Regions from separate parts of the Nocardia sp. NPDC050712 genome, predicted to be linked through region 3. Evidence: riboswitches for the same ligand, from Rfam matches in the RefSeq annotation. Region 3 holds a riboswitch; each other region holds the start of a gene.

Region 1 (4,204 bases), on a different contig from region 3:
GCTGCGGCACAGTGGTTTTGCGACCGAAGCGGCGCGCGACCGGCATCGCGCCGCGTGGCCGCGGGTGCTCGAACAACTCGATCGCCGCACCGCGCCGTGAGCGCGCTGACCACAAGCCGGTAACCGCCTCGCGGACCGATCGCGGCGAGTAGGTTCGTGGCGACGAATCGAAACCCCTTGAAAGGACCGTGATGCCAACACGTACCGCACGCACCGCCTGGACCGGCGGGCTGCAGGACGGCTCCGGGCAGGTCGACCTGGCCAGCTCCGGCGCCGGCAAGTTCGACGTGTCGTTCCCGAAGCGTTCGGCCGAGAACGCCGACGGCACGACCAGCCCGGAGGAGCTCATCGCCGCCGCGCATTCGTCCTGCTTCGCGATGGCGCTCTCGGCGCAGATCGCGAATGCGGGCGGGACCCCGGAGAGCTTGGACGTGAGCGCCGATGTCACCCTGGGGCCGGACTCGGCGGGCGGTTTCCGGATCAGCGAGATCAAGCTGACGGTGCGCGGCCGGGTATCGGGCCTGGACGCCGACGGGTTCGCCGCCGCGGCGGCGGCCGCCAAGGCGGGCTGCCCGGTGAGCAAGGCCCTGGCCGGCGTCGACACCGTCACCCTCGACGCCGCGCTCGTGTAATTCGCACTGCCGCTTGGTTCTTCGCGTACCACGGGTACGCGGGGAGCCATGCGTCAGGCGCGGAAGTAGGGGCGGGCGGTGCGGTGGTACATCGCCGGGATCGCGATCAGCACCGCAAGCACGTGGCCGGCCCGGAGTATCGCGATGCCGACGCCGCTGGCCGTGACGTTGTCGAAGAGGTCACCGAAGTCGTTGGCGGACAACACGGCTCGGATCGGCTCCACGAGGAGCGAGGCCAGACCCAGCAGGCCGAGACCGAAGGTCAGGACCAGGCGAGCCCAGCGGTCGCCGTGCGTCATCCGGATGGCCACGGCCAGCACGACGAGGTAGATCACCGCGCGCATGGCCAGACCGGTCGCCAGGCCGCCGAGATCGGCGCCGGACCGTTCCACGATCAACGCCGCCTGCGCGAGCGCCTCGGCCACGCCGGCGAGCAGGGCGGCGACCAGTGCGCCGAAGGCCAGCGTGACCGAGCGCGGCGCCCGTGCGGGCTCCCGGATCGGTGCGAGCGAAAGACTGTGGGGCCATACGGAAAAGGCAGTGCCGGTCATGAGACCGACACTGCCCTCGACGTTCTGGTTCCGGATCACCCCGCGGTAGCGACCGGTTCTCGTACCTCGGTGCTATTGCGAGCGGCGAATTCGGTCAGCGCCGCGAAGCCGAGCCCGAGCGCGGCCCACAGGGTCGCGGTCTGGGCCAGCGAGGCCACCCGGAACTGCCACAGCAGACTCGGCGGGAAGTCCGCCTTCACCTCGTCCACACCCGGCAGGAAGACGTACCCGAGCGTGAGCAGCAGCACGAAGACCGCCACCCCGGCGATCAGCCGGACGGTGCCGAGCTGCGCCGCGAGCAGTTTGTAGACGTAGGTCCCGGCGCCGACAGCGGCCAGGCCGAGCAGCACCGCGGCGACCCAGAGCAGCGTGCGGTCGTTGATCGTCTCCGGGTCGCCCACCGCGGGCGGGTTCGCCGGATATTTGAAGAAGGGCACCGCGACGATCGCGAGCCAGCCACCGGCCGCGAGGGCCAAGGCCAGCCGCGGTCCGGTCAGCGTGCTGTGCCGCCGTGCGACATGGGCGACCGAAGCGAAGATGGCGCCGAGCGCGAGCCCGGCCAGGCCGAGCGCCAGGAATTGGCCGCCCTTCTGCCCGTCCCGGCTGACCAGGGGTTCTTCCTCGTCGCCGTGCGAATGACCGGCCTCGGCGCCCGGCGACTCGGCCGCCGCGGCGGCTTCCTCGATGGCGATGGCGGCGTCGATCTTGGGTTCGCCGACGAAGTAGCCCACCGACGCGGCCAGCAGGCCGGCGATCAAGCCGGCCAGCAGACCACGGATCAGCAGGGTCTTGAGACTTCCGATCAATGGCACGGGAGCCCCAGCAGGTGGCGTCCGTCGTGCATCAGCTCATGCATGAACATCCCGCTGCGCGAGATGGCGCCCTGATCGAAACCGACCAGGTACAGCGTGAGCAGTGCGAGAAGAACGACACCTACCGTGACCAGCACGGTTGCCAGCGAATCGGTTGCCCGGGTGGGGGTATGCGCGATGGCCATGAATTCCTCCTAGGGATACGCGTCCCCGTCGAGTGGTCCGTGCGATGGGTGCCGGTGTCTGGCTTCCCGGCACCTGGGAGCACCCGGTGCATGGATCACAGTGGCGCGACCGCTCCGGCTTCACACCGGATTACCGCATCACCCTCGCGTCTGTCCTTCGAACTGTGACAGGAGCAGGCAGCTGCCGTCAACACGCGTATCCGAGATATGGGAATGCCCGGCGCGCCGCAGCTCGCCGGGCATTTCGTGGCAGCTCAGGAGGCGGCGGCGGGGGAGACCTCGAGCACGACCTCGAACTCCAGCAGCGAGGCGCCGGTCGACACCGGCTTCTTGTCGCCGCTGCCGGCATGCGCGGTGCGGGCCGGGCCGTCGCGCCACGCGGCGAACGACTCCTCCGAATCCCACTGGGTGACCACGAAATACCGGTTGTCCCCGGCGGTCGGGCGCAGCAGCTGGAAGCCCAGGAAACCGGGCGAGCCCTCCACCGCGTGCGCACGCTGGGCGAACCGCTTCTCCAACTCGGGGCCCGCGCCCTCCGGAACCTCGATCGCGTTGATCTTCACTACAGCCATGACCCGAGTCTATGCGGCAGAATCTGGGCGGTGTTGTACGACGAGGGCGGGGCAGGCACGCCGATCCTGCTGCTACATGGCTTGATGGGCAGTGCGCGCACCTGGGGCGATCACCTGGACTGGCTGCGCGGATACGGGCACGTCTACACCTTCGACGCGGCCGGTCACGGCCGGCCGGCACCGGCCGAGCTGACGACCGAGGCCTTCGTCACCGACCTCACCGCCGCCACCGCGAGCGTCGCCGAGCCGATGGTGGTGATCGGGCACTCGATGGGCGCGCTGCACGGCTGGGTGTTCGCCGCCCAGCATCCCGAGCGGGTCCGCGGGCTGGTGGTCGAGGACATCGCGCCGGACTTCAAGGGCCGCACCGCCGCGGGCTGGGCCGCCATGATCGAGGCCTGGCCGCAGCCGTTCCCGGACGCCGACGCGGTCCTGGACTACTTCGGCCCGGTCGCCGGGCGCTACTTCCTGAACTCCTTCGAGCACGGTCCCGACGGCTACCGCCTGCACGGCTCGGTCGCCACCTTCCGCGACATCTCCGAGGAGTGGGGCACCCGCGACTTCTGGACCGAATGGCAGGCGGTGCGCGCACCGACGCTGCTCATCGAGGGCGAATTCACCATCACCCCGCCGGGGCAGATGCGCGAAATGGCGGCCGGCAACCCGAACGCCACCTACGCGCTGATCCCCGATGCCGGGCATCTCGTGCACGACGACCAACCCGAGCTCTACCGCGCCGAGGTAGAGGCGTTCCTGCGGCGCCTGAGCTGACTCAGGCGACCGGGCTGCCCTCGCCGGCCAGCGCGAACAATCCGTCCTCGGTCTGCTCGATCAGCCCGTCGACGAGCAGCGAATCCAGCGCCCGCGCGCGCTGCCCGGGATCCCGCGTCCACGCGAGATCCAGGCGCACCCGCTCCACCGGCCCGGTCGCGGCGCGCAGCACGTCCAGCAGCCGGCCCCGGGCCTGGCGGTCGGTGCCCTCGTATTTCTGCACTCGGCGCACTGTTTCGGAAGCGGGCCGCCCGGCCTCGATCCAGGCGCAGCGCGGCAGCGGGCACACCGCGCACTGCGGATTGCGCGCTGTGCACACTGTCGCACCGAGCTCCATCAGCGCGGCCGAGAATTTCGCGGCCGCGGCGACCTCCACCGGCAGCAGCGCCTCGGTCTCGGGCAGGTCGCGGGTGGCCGGATTCCCGGCCTCGGCCCGCCCGTGCACCGCCCGGGCGACCACCCGGCGAACATTGGTGTCCACCACCGGCACTCGCTGGCCGTAGGCGAAGCAGGCCACCGCCCGGGCGGTATACGCGCCGATACCGGGCAACCCGAGCAGCACGTCCACCTCGGCGGGCACCTCGTCGCCGTGCCGCTCGGCGAGCACCCGCGCGCACTCGTGCAACCGCAGGGCCCGCCGCGGATAGCCCAGCTTGCCCCAGGCGCGCAATACCTCGGCCT
Region 2 (4,204 bases), on a different contig from region 3:
CGAGCAGATTCGCCCGCAACAGTCGCGACCAGGTGTCGGACAGATCCACCGCCAGGCAGATCGCGGGCAACCACACCTGCCGCCAGGTGCCGTCCAGCGCGGCCTTGCCGAAACCCAGCCCGACCACGAACACCTGAATCAGCAACAGCGCCACCACGAATCCCGGCACCGAGGCGAACACCAGCGCCAGCCACCGGGTGCCTTGATCGGGCCACCGCCGCGGATACCGGGCCGCGAGCACGCCGAGGGCGACCGACAACGCCAGCGCGAGCGCCAGCGACGCGGACGCGAGGGTCAGCGTCGCCGGTAGCCGCTCGGCGAACTCCCCCGCCACCGGCCGCCCCGAGACGAACGACAGCCCGAAATCGCCGCGCACCACACCCCACAGCCAGTGCGCGTACTGCGCGAGCACCGGCCGATCCAGATGCAGGGTTCGTTCGAGCGCGCTGATCTGCTCGGGCGGCGGCTCCGGGACACCCTGCGCGACCAGGATCATTCGCGCCGGGTTGCCCGGAGCCAACGGCATCAGCGCCCAGATCAGCACGCTCGCGCCCAGCAGCGTCAGCAGCGCCTCGACCACCCGGCGCCGGACCGGAACGAGAACTCGCATCGCCGGAGCCGCGTCAGGCACCGGTCCGGCTGGTCAGATGCCGGCGCACGCTCGACACCCGGTAGTCGGCCCACTCCGGACCCGTCACCACGGTGAAGTACTTGAACGTGCCCGCCACCACATAGGCCTGCTCCCGCACCAGGATCTGCTGCGCCCGCTCGAGCAGGGCGTCGCGGCGGGTGGTGTCGAACTCGCCGCGCAGCTGCGCGCCGATCGCGTCGATCTCCGGATTCGCCACACCCTGGGCGTTGGACGAGCCGCCGGTGGTCCAGCGCACCAGATACGGCTGGATCGGGTCGGCGGTGCCGGAGAGCGAACCGCTCAGCGCCACCGAGGATTCCCACCCGGTCGGGTCCTTCTTGACCGCGGCGGAATCCTCGGCATTGTCGATGCGCAGCTCGAAACCGGCGCGCGCCACCTGGTCTTTCATCGCGATCGCGACATCGTTGGTCTCCGGCCCCTGAGCCTGAGTCACGAATCGCACCACCAGTTTCCGGCCGTCCTTGCCGCGGATGCCGTCGCTGCCGGGCACCCAGCCCGCCGCGTCGAGCAGCCGTTTCGCCTCGTTCAGGTCGTAGACCTGGCTGTCGGCGGCGAAGGACATGGTGGGCGGGTACAGGCCGGTGGCCGGGGCGAACTGACCGTTGCCGACGTCGGCGGCGATGCCCTGGTAGTCGATCGCCGCGGTGAACGCCTTGCGCACGGCGGTGTCGGTGAAGATCCCGGCCTTCAGATTCATCTCGACCAGCAGCGATTGCAGCGCCAACTCGGAGGACAGCACGTGCATGTCCTTGTCGCCCTGCAACTCCAGCTTGGCCGCGGTGGACGGGTAGAACGCCATATCGGCTTCGCCGCTGCGCACGCCCGCCAGCCGGGCCTGCTCGTCGGGCACCACGCGGACGGTGATCCGCCGCAGCGGCGGTGGGCCCTCCCAGTGCTTTTCGTACGGGGCGAGCACGAGATTGTCCGGTGTCCACGCGGTGATCGCGTAGGGGCCCGAGTATGCGCCGGCGCCGACGATCTTCGCCGAATCGCCGCCCGCGGCGTCCATCGCGGCGACGTCGTAGATCTGCAAGGAGTTGTCGCGCGCGGCCAGCGCGGCGGGCACCATCGCGTTCGGCGCCGGCGTCGTGATGACGACCTGCTCACCGGCCACCGTCACCGTGGTCGCCGCGTCGAGATAGACCCGGGCCGCAGCGGATTTGGCGATCTGCCTGGTCAGCGCGGCGGCCACGGCGACGGCGTCGACCGGCTTGCCGTTCTGGAAGGTGACGCCCTTGCGCAGGGTGGCCACCCAGCGGGTGTCCCCGTCGCGGGTCACCGACTCCGCCAGCCACGGCGCGACCTCGCCGGTCTCGGTGATCTGCAGCAGATTTTCCGCGACACCCCAGTCGAACAGCCAGTTGGTGCCGGTGCCGATCGGGTCCAGCCCGGCGATCTTGTAGGAGTTGTAGATCGTCAGGGCGCCGTCACCGGACGCGCGCAGCGCCCGCGCCGAAGACGCTGCGCCGCCCTCGTTCTCGTTCGACGCACAACCGGTGAAGACCATGGCGACGGCGAGCAGTCCCGCCACGACCACGGCGACCGGGGAACGGTGATGGCGGCCCGTGCCGGGCGCACCATCGGGTAGCCGCGCGGCGCGGAGCCGGCGGCGAGTTGGCACTCGCATTGTCATCCTCGTGAAGCTCGATCCTGAAAGGGCGCAGGTATCCTGGCTCCCGGATCAACGCTCGCCTTCGGCCTTCCAACCCAGGAAGGTCGTGGCCGTAGATGAAGGTCTGCTCCTCGGTCACAGTTGCGGGACAGCCCCGGATTCGCACCGGTGTTCCCTGCTGAACAAAACCTAGCAGTATGTAGGTCAGCCGCGGTGCAGTGGCGTACCGAGGATCCACTCGTGCCCGAACGGATCTCGCACCCGGCCCTGCCGGATCCCATACGGCTGATCGGCGACCTCGAACACGATCTCCCCGCCGCCCGCGGCCATCCGCTCGGCGAGCCGGTCCGGCTCGTCGACCACCACACTCAGCAACACTGTCGCAACGCTATCGACCGAGTCGGCGTCCTTGACCTGGAACAGCACGCCCCCGGGCAATTCCAGCTCCGCGAACGTCACGCGCCCGTCGGCCTCGTGCAGTTCTCCCACTTCGGCTCCGAACACCTCCCGGTAGTACTCGAGTGCCGCCTTCGCGCCCTCGACAACCAGCTTCGGTGTAACCCTCTCGATGTGCATGCTCTGATCCTCGCCGCTTCCGCCGCCGGTGGCTTGGACGTTTGTCACCTCGAGCGCGTCACAGGACCCCGCGCAGGATCCGGCCCACCAGACCCATCATCTCCGGGCGATCGAAGTCGCCGTGCGCGCAATCGACGTCGAAGATGTCCATGCGCCCGCCGATGTAGGGACGCCAGGCCGCTTCGAGCTCGCCTTTCGCATCGGCGGGCCGATTGCCTTCCACATCGATCGCGGCGGCGAAGAGGGTTGCGTCACCGTCGAAATAGGGTGTGCGGAAACCGTCGAGCAGCTTGCTGTTGTTGACGAGCACGCGTGTCGCGCGCTCGGCCAGACCCTGCACATCGGGGGATTCGAGCTGGTCGCCGAACCGGTCGGCCACCCAGTCCTGGATACCGGCCATCGCGTCGTCCTCGGAGAGATCGGGTTGCGGGCCCGAGGTGACCGGCGGCTTGCTGTCCATGATGCCCAGCAGCCCGATCGGCAGGCCCCGCCCGGCGAGTTCGCTCGCGAGCGCGTGCGCGACGATCCCGCCGTAGGACCAGCCCAGCAGGTAGTACGGCCCCTCGGGCTGGCGTTCGAGGATCTGGGCGACGTAGTCCTGGATCATCTCCGGGAAGGAGTCGGCCAGCCGGCCGCCGTTCAGGCCACGGGACTGGACGGCGATGACCGGCCGATCGGGCAGGTCCTGGCCGAGCCGCTGGTAGAACCAGCCGAGCCCACCGCCCGGGTGCAGGCACCACAGCGGTTGCTGTGTGCCCGAACGCTTCAGCACCAGCACGGGATCGAAATCCATGCCCGCGGCAACCTCGTCGTCGAGCCGTGGCGCGAGTTCGGCGACGGTGGGCGCGTCGAAGATCACCCGGACCGGCACCTCGGCGCCGAGGACGGCCCGGATCCGGCTGGTGAGTCGGGTCGCCAGCAGCGAGTGCCCGCCCAGCGCGAAGAAATCGTCGTCGATGCCGACCCGGCGCACACCCAGGATCTCGCTGAACAACTCCGCCAGGGCCTGTTCCCGGCCGGTGCGCGGGGCTCGATATTCCTTGGCGGACAGCAACTCCGGATCCGGCAGGGCCTTGCGATCGAGCTTGCCGCCGGCGGTCAGCGGCACCGATTCCAGCACCATGACCGTCGCGGGCACCATGAACTCCGGCAACCGCTCGGCCGCCCAGCGCCGCACATCGGCGGCCAGCAGACCCGCCTGCGGATTGTTCGCGCAGCCGCCCAGTACGCCCACCGAGGCGGGCGTGCGGTACACATCGGTCATCGGGCGGTCCGCCACCCGGCCGAGTTCGAGGAAGACCGCTTCCATGCGCCCCGGCTGCGCGGACCAGGTGACGGCCGTGGCGTAGCCGAGTTCGCGGCCC
Region 3 (4,204 bases):
ATCAGCGAGGTGCCGAAATCGCCGTGCAGGAACCCGGACATCCAGTCCGCGAAGCGAATCGGCGCGGGCCGGTCCAGGCCGAGCTGGGCGCGCATCGTCGCCAGCTGCTCCGGCGTCGGATCACCGCCGCCGGTGCGGGACAGCAATACCGTGGCCGCGTCCGAATCCAAAGCTTCGAAGAGCGCGAACACCAGCAGCGCGACGGCGGCGAGGATCCCGATCCCGCCGGCGCCGCGCCGGGCGATATATCCGAGCACGGTGTTACCGGGCGGCCAGCCAGGTGGACTGGTAATTGGCCCAGTCGTCGGTGCCGGGCACACCGTTGCGGACCCCGCCCACGTGCTTCTTGGCGGCGTCCGGTCGCTTGGCGAAGCTGTGCAGGATGTAGCCGCCCTCGTTCCAGAGTTCGTCCTGGAGTTGGAAATACAGCTCGCGCCGGCGCTGCGGATCCATGGCCGCGCGCGCCTGGGCGAATTTCTCGTCCCAGCCCGGCCGCCGCCACCCGGTGCCGTTGCTGGGCGCGCCGCTCGTCATGGTCTGGCCGTAGAAGTAGTCGAGACTGTAGTTCCACCAGCCGATATGGCTGAGCGCGGCCTTGCCGCTGACCTGCGAGAAATAGGTGTCCGCGGGCACCGATTCCAGGTTGACGGTGATACCGGCGGCTTTCGCGTGCTCGGCGAACAGGGTCGCGGATTCGAGCATGCCCGGCATGCCGTCCGCGGTCGGCAGGGTCACCGTGAGGTTCTCCCGCCCGGCCGCGCGCAACAGTTCCCGCGCCCGCTGCGGATCGTAGGTGCGCTGCGGCAGCGTGTTGTTGTAGTACGGCGCGCTGTTGCCGTAGACGTCGTTGCCGATCTCGGCGTAGCCGTAGTACACAGCCTCGACCATGGCCTCGCGATTCACGGCCAGGCGCATGGCCTGCCGCACCCGCGGGTCGTCGAACGGCGCGGTGTCCACCCGCATCTGGAACGCGCCCATCAAACCCGCGGGCGGCACCACCACCGTGGTGTCCGGATCGCTCTCCAGCGTGCGCGCCTGCAGGTACGAGATCTCATGCACCACATCGGCTTCGCCGGACAGGAAGGCGTTCACCCGCGCCTCGGTCTCCGCGATCTGGATGATCTCGACCTCGTCGAGGTGCGGCCGACCGTCCCAGTATCGATCGTTGCGCCGCAACAGGGTTCGGTCGCCCGGCGACCAGCTCTGCAACACGAACGGGCCGGTGCCGACCGGCAGGACCGAGCCGTCGATGACGCCGGTGCCGTCCTTGACGATGTAGCAGTACCAGCCCGCCAGCACCGAACCGAAGTCCGCCAGTGGCGTTTTCATCGCCACCACCACGCCGAGATCGCCGTCGGCCCGGGTGCGCGTCATGTCGACCACCGCGAGGTCACCCGAGGACTGCTTGGCCGGATCGAGCATCCGCTCGAAACTCCAGAGCACATCGCGCGCGGTCAGCGGGCTGCCGTCGCTGAACCGCACGCCCGGGCGCAGCGTGATCCGCCACTCGCTGCCATCGGCGTTGGGCTGCAACGATTCCGCCAGGCGATAGCGCAGCGTCAGGTCGTTGTTGTAGGCAACCAGCTTGTCCCACACGTTCTTCGACACCGCGCCGCCCGCCGAACTGCCGGCCCGATGCGGATCGAGCACGTCCGCACTCGCCGACCGGCCGGCGATCGCCGACCGCAACCGGCCGCCGTCGCGCGGCGGCCCCTCGGCGCCCGCCGGGCCGCTCTCGGTGCCACAGCCCGTGAGCACCGCCGTGCCGCCCAGTGCGGCGACGCCGAGCGCGCCCGCGCTGGTGAGCAGGAACTTTCGACGCCCGAAACCGGGTCGTCCCATCATGTAGTTGTTCATAGCCATCCTCGTGGGGTGATCCCGGTACCGCGGGCGCAGGTATCCTGGCTCCCGGATCAACGCTCCCCACCGGCCTTCCAACCTGGGCAGGTCGTGGCCGTAGACGGTGGATCGCTCCTCGGTGACAGTTGCGGGACAGCCCCGGATTCACACCGGTGTTCCCTACGCCGGTTGGAAACCCTACCGGCTGGCGGGCATCCGAGATCCTCGCCATAGTGGAGACATGGCAACCGCAACCTGGAACGGCGTCGTCATCGCGCAGAGCGACAAGACCGAGATCGTGGAAGGCAACCACTACTTCCCGGCCGAATCCGTGCACGCCGCGTACCTGAAGAGCTCCGAGACGCAGACGGTCTGTCCGTGGAAGGGCACCGCCGGCTACTACACGCTGGAGGTGGACGGCGAAACGAACGAGGACGCCGCCTGGTACTACCCCACGCCCAAGGAAGCCGCCGCGCAGATCAAGGATCACGTGGCGTTCTGGCGCGGGGTCGTCGTGACCGACGAGTGAGCCCGGTGCCCGGCCAGTGACTGTGTTGTTCGGGCAAAAGCCCAGCTCATAGCCCTAGGGTGGGCACTATGCGGGCGATTGCGTTCGACGAGTTCGGCGGGCCGGAAGTACTGCGGCCCGTCGAGATCCCGGTGCCCGAGCCCACCGGCGACCAGGTCCGGGTCGCGGTGCGCGCGGCCGCGGTGAACGCCTCGGACTGGAAGACGCGCTCCGGCATCCTGACCTTCGGGGACAACCGGTTTCCGCAGTACCCGGGCTGGGAGGTGGCCGGCACGGTCGACGCGCTCGGCCCCGACGCCCGCGGCTTCGCGGTCGGCGACGAGGTGTTCGGCTGGACGCAGGCCGGTGGCTACGCCGAGTACGCCCTGAGCAGTGCGCTGGCGCGTAAACCGGCGGGGCTGGACTGGGCCGACGCCGTCGCACTGCCGATCGCGGTGAACACCGCCGCGAAGGTGCTGGCCATGCTGCGGGTGCGGGCCGGGGAGACACTGCTGGTCAACGGGGCCTCGGGCGTGGTCGGCTCGATGGCGGTGCAGCTCGCGGTCGCCGCGGGCGTCACCGTGATCGGCACGGCCTGCGAACGCAATCAGGACCTCGTCCGCGCGCTCGGCGCGATACCGACAACCTATGGGGACGGCCTCGCCGATCGGGTCTGGGCCCTGGCCCCGCACGGTGTCGACGCGGTGTTCGACACCGCACAGCACGGCGGCCTGCCCGCGGCGATCGCCCTGCGCGGCGACACCGGCCGGATCATCGCCATCGCCGATTTCGCCGCCGCGCAACTCGGGGTGGTCGCCGCCGCCCTGCACGGCGTCGACGCGGTGTACGACGCCTTCCGCTGTGCCGAATCGGTAGTCGGCTACTCCGGCACCTGGCTGGGCGAGTCCGCCGCCGACTGTCCGCCCGGGCGGCCGCTGGTGGACCTGGCCGGAAAGGTTGCCGAGGATATCCGCAGCGGCAAGTTCCGCTTGGCGGGCCCGGCCCGCACCTTCCGCCTGGAGCACGCGGCGCTGGCGCATCAGGAGATGGAGCATGGTCACGGGACGGGGAAGGTCGTGCTTCTCATCAATCGGCCTTGAGTTTGCTAGTCGATAACTAGCATCGGTGCGATGACCGATAAACAGATGCTGACGAAGAAGGTCGTGGCCCTTGCCGCGGCCACCGCGACGCTCGGCCTGCTCGGTGCATGCAGCAGTGACGACACTGACGACAACAGTTCGAGCACGTCGACCGTCACCACATCGACGAGCACGTCCGCCGCGATGTCCACCGCGTCTTCGGCCCCGATGCCCTCGTCGGTCCAGCCGGGTACGCCCGCCGCGACCCTGGCCGCCACGGCCTGGGAGACGACCTCGGCGACCAACGCCTCAGGCACCGAGGTCCCGCTGACCGACGACAACGTCAAGAACTACGTCGGCTACGCCTACTTCAAGCCGGACGGCACCTTCACCATGGTCAACCTCGACGACTCCCCCAAGATGCGCGGTGACTGGACCGTCTCGCCGGACGGCAAGACCCGCACCATCGTCGTGAAGAACGAAGCCGGACAGGAACAGTCCCGGCGCACGGTCGACATCGTCGCGCTCGACGACAAGGAATTCACCTACCGCGTGTATCCCGATGCCGCCGACAAGGCCGTCTACTACGACATCATCCACACACCCACGACCCACCCGGAGCCGCGGTAGCGCGACGCTAGGCCGGGTCCGCCAGTGCGGGCCCGGCTGCCAGCGGCGGCCGCCCGCCCGCGAGGACGCGCGCCAGCGTCGCCTCCAATCCGCCGACGATGTAGGTGATCTGCCACTGCACCAGTTCGGGCGTGGCCATCTCCACCGT

Evidence for each region. Region 3 has a riboswitch for cobalamin ahead of AB0H76_RS03340 (ABC transporter substrate-binding protein). Riboswitches for the same ligand answer to the same signal wherever they lie in the genome.
Region 1: linked by a shared signal. The riboswitch ahead of AB0H76_RS26645 (CbtB-domain containing protein) and the one ahead of AB0H76_RS03340 (ABC transporter substrate-binding protein) in region 3 are both predicted to bind cobalamin.
Region 2: linked by a shared signal. The riboswitch ahead of AB0H76_RS19530 (ABC transporter substrate-binding protein) and the one ahead of AB0H76_RS03340 (ABC transporter substrate-binding protein) in region 3 are both predicted to bind cobalamin.

The regions. Positions count from the first base shown of each region.
Region 1 covers NZ_JBFAHT010000003.1:1,343,398-1,347,601, forward strand. Annotated here, with positions in the region: gene AB0H76_RS26625 (SRPBCC domain-containing protein) at 1-100, shown strand, start outside; gene AB0H76_RS26630 (OsmC family peroxiredoxin) at 192-632, shown strand; gene AB0H76_RS26635 (hypothetical protein) at 686-1,183, opposite strand; gene AB0H76_RS26640 (CbtA family protein) at 1,219-1,995, opposite strand; gene AB0H76_RS26645 (CbtB-domain containing protein) at 1,986-2,180, opposite strand; cobalamin riboswitch at 2,212-2,374, opposite strand; gene AB0H76_RS26650 (antibiotic biosynthesis monooxygenase) at 2,435-2,752, opposite strand; gene AB0H76_RS26655 (alpha/beta hydrolase) at 2,783-3,523, shown strand; gene AB0H76_RS26660 (A/G-specific adenine glycosylase) at 3,525-4,204, opposite strand, start outside.
Region 2 covers NZ_JBFAHT010000002.1:1,836,130-1,840,333, forward strand. Annotated here, with positions in the region: gene AB0H76_RS19525 (ABC transporter permease) at 1-610, opposite strand, end outside; gene AB0H76_RS19530 (ABC transporter substrate-binding protein) at 624-2,279, opposite strand; cobalamin riboswitch at 2,294-2,486, opposite strand; gene AB0H76_RS19535 (VOC family protein) at 2,469-2,840, opposite strand; gene AB0H76_RS19540 (non-ribosomal peptide synthase/polyketide synthase) at 2,899-4,204, opposite strand, start outside.
Region 3 covers NZ_JBFAHT010000001.1:709,504-713,707, reverse strand. Annotated here, with positions in the region: gene AB0H76_RS03345 (ABC transporter permease) at 1-257, opposite strand, end outside; gene AB0H76_RS03340 (ABC transporter substrate-binding protein) at 262-1,857, opposite strand; cobalamin riboswitch at 1,874-2,072, opposite strand; gene AB0H76_RS03335 (DUF427 domain-containing protein) at 2,081-2,368, shown strand; gene AB0H76_RS03330 (NADP-dependent oxidoreductase) at 2,437-3,447, shown strand; gene AB0H76_RS03325 (DUF4822 domain-containing protein) at 3,478-4,056, shown strand; gene AB0H76_RS03320 (TetR/AcrR family transcriptional regulator) at 4,064-4,204, opposite strand, start outside.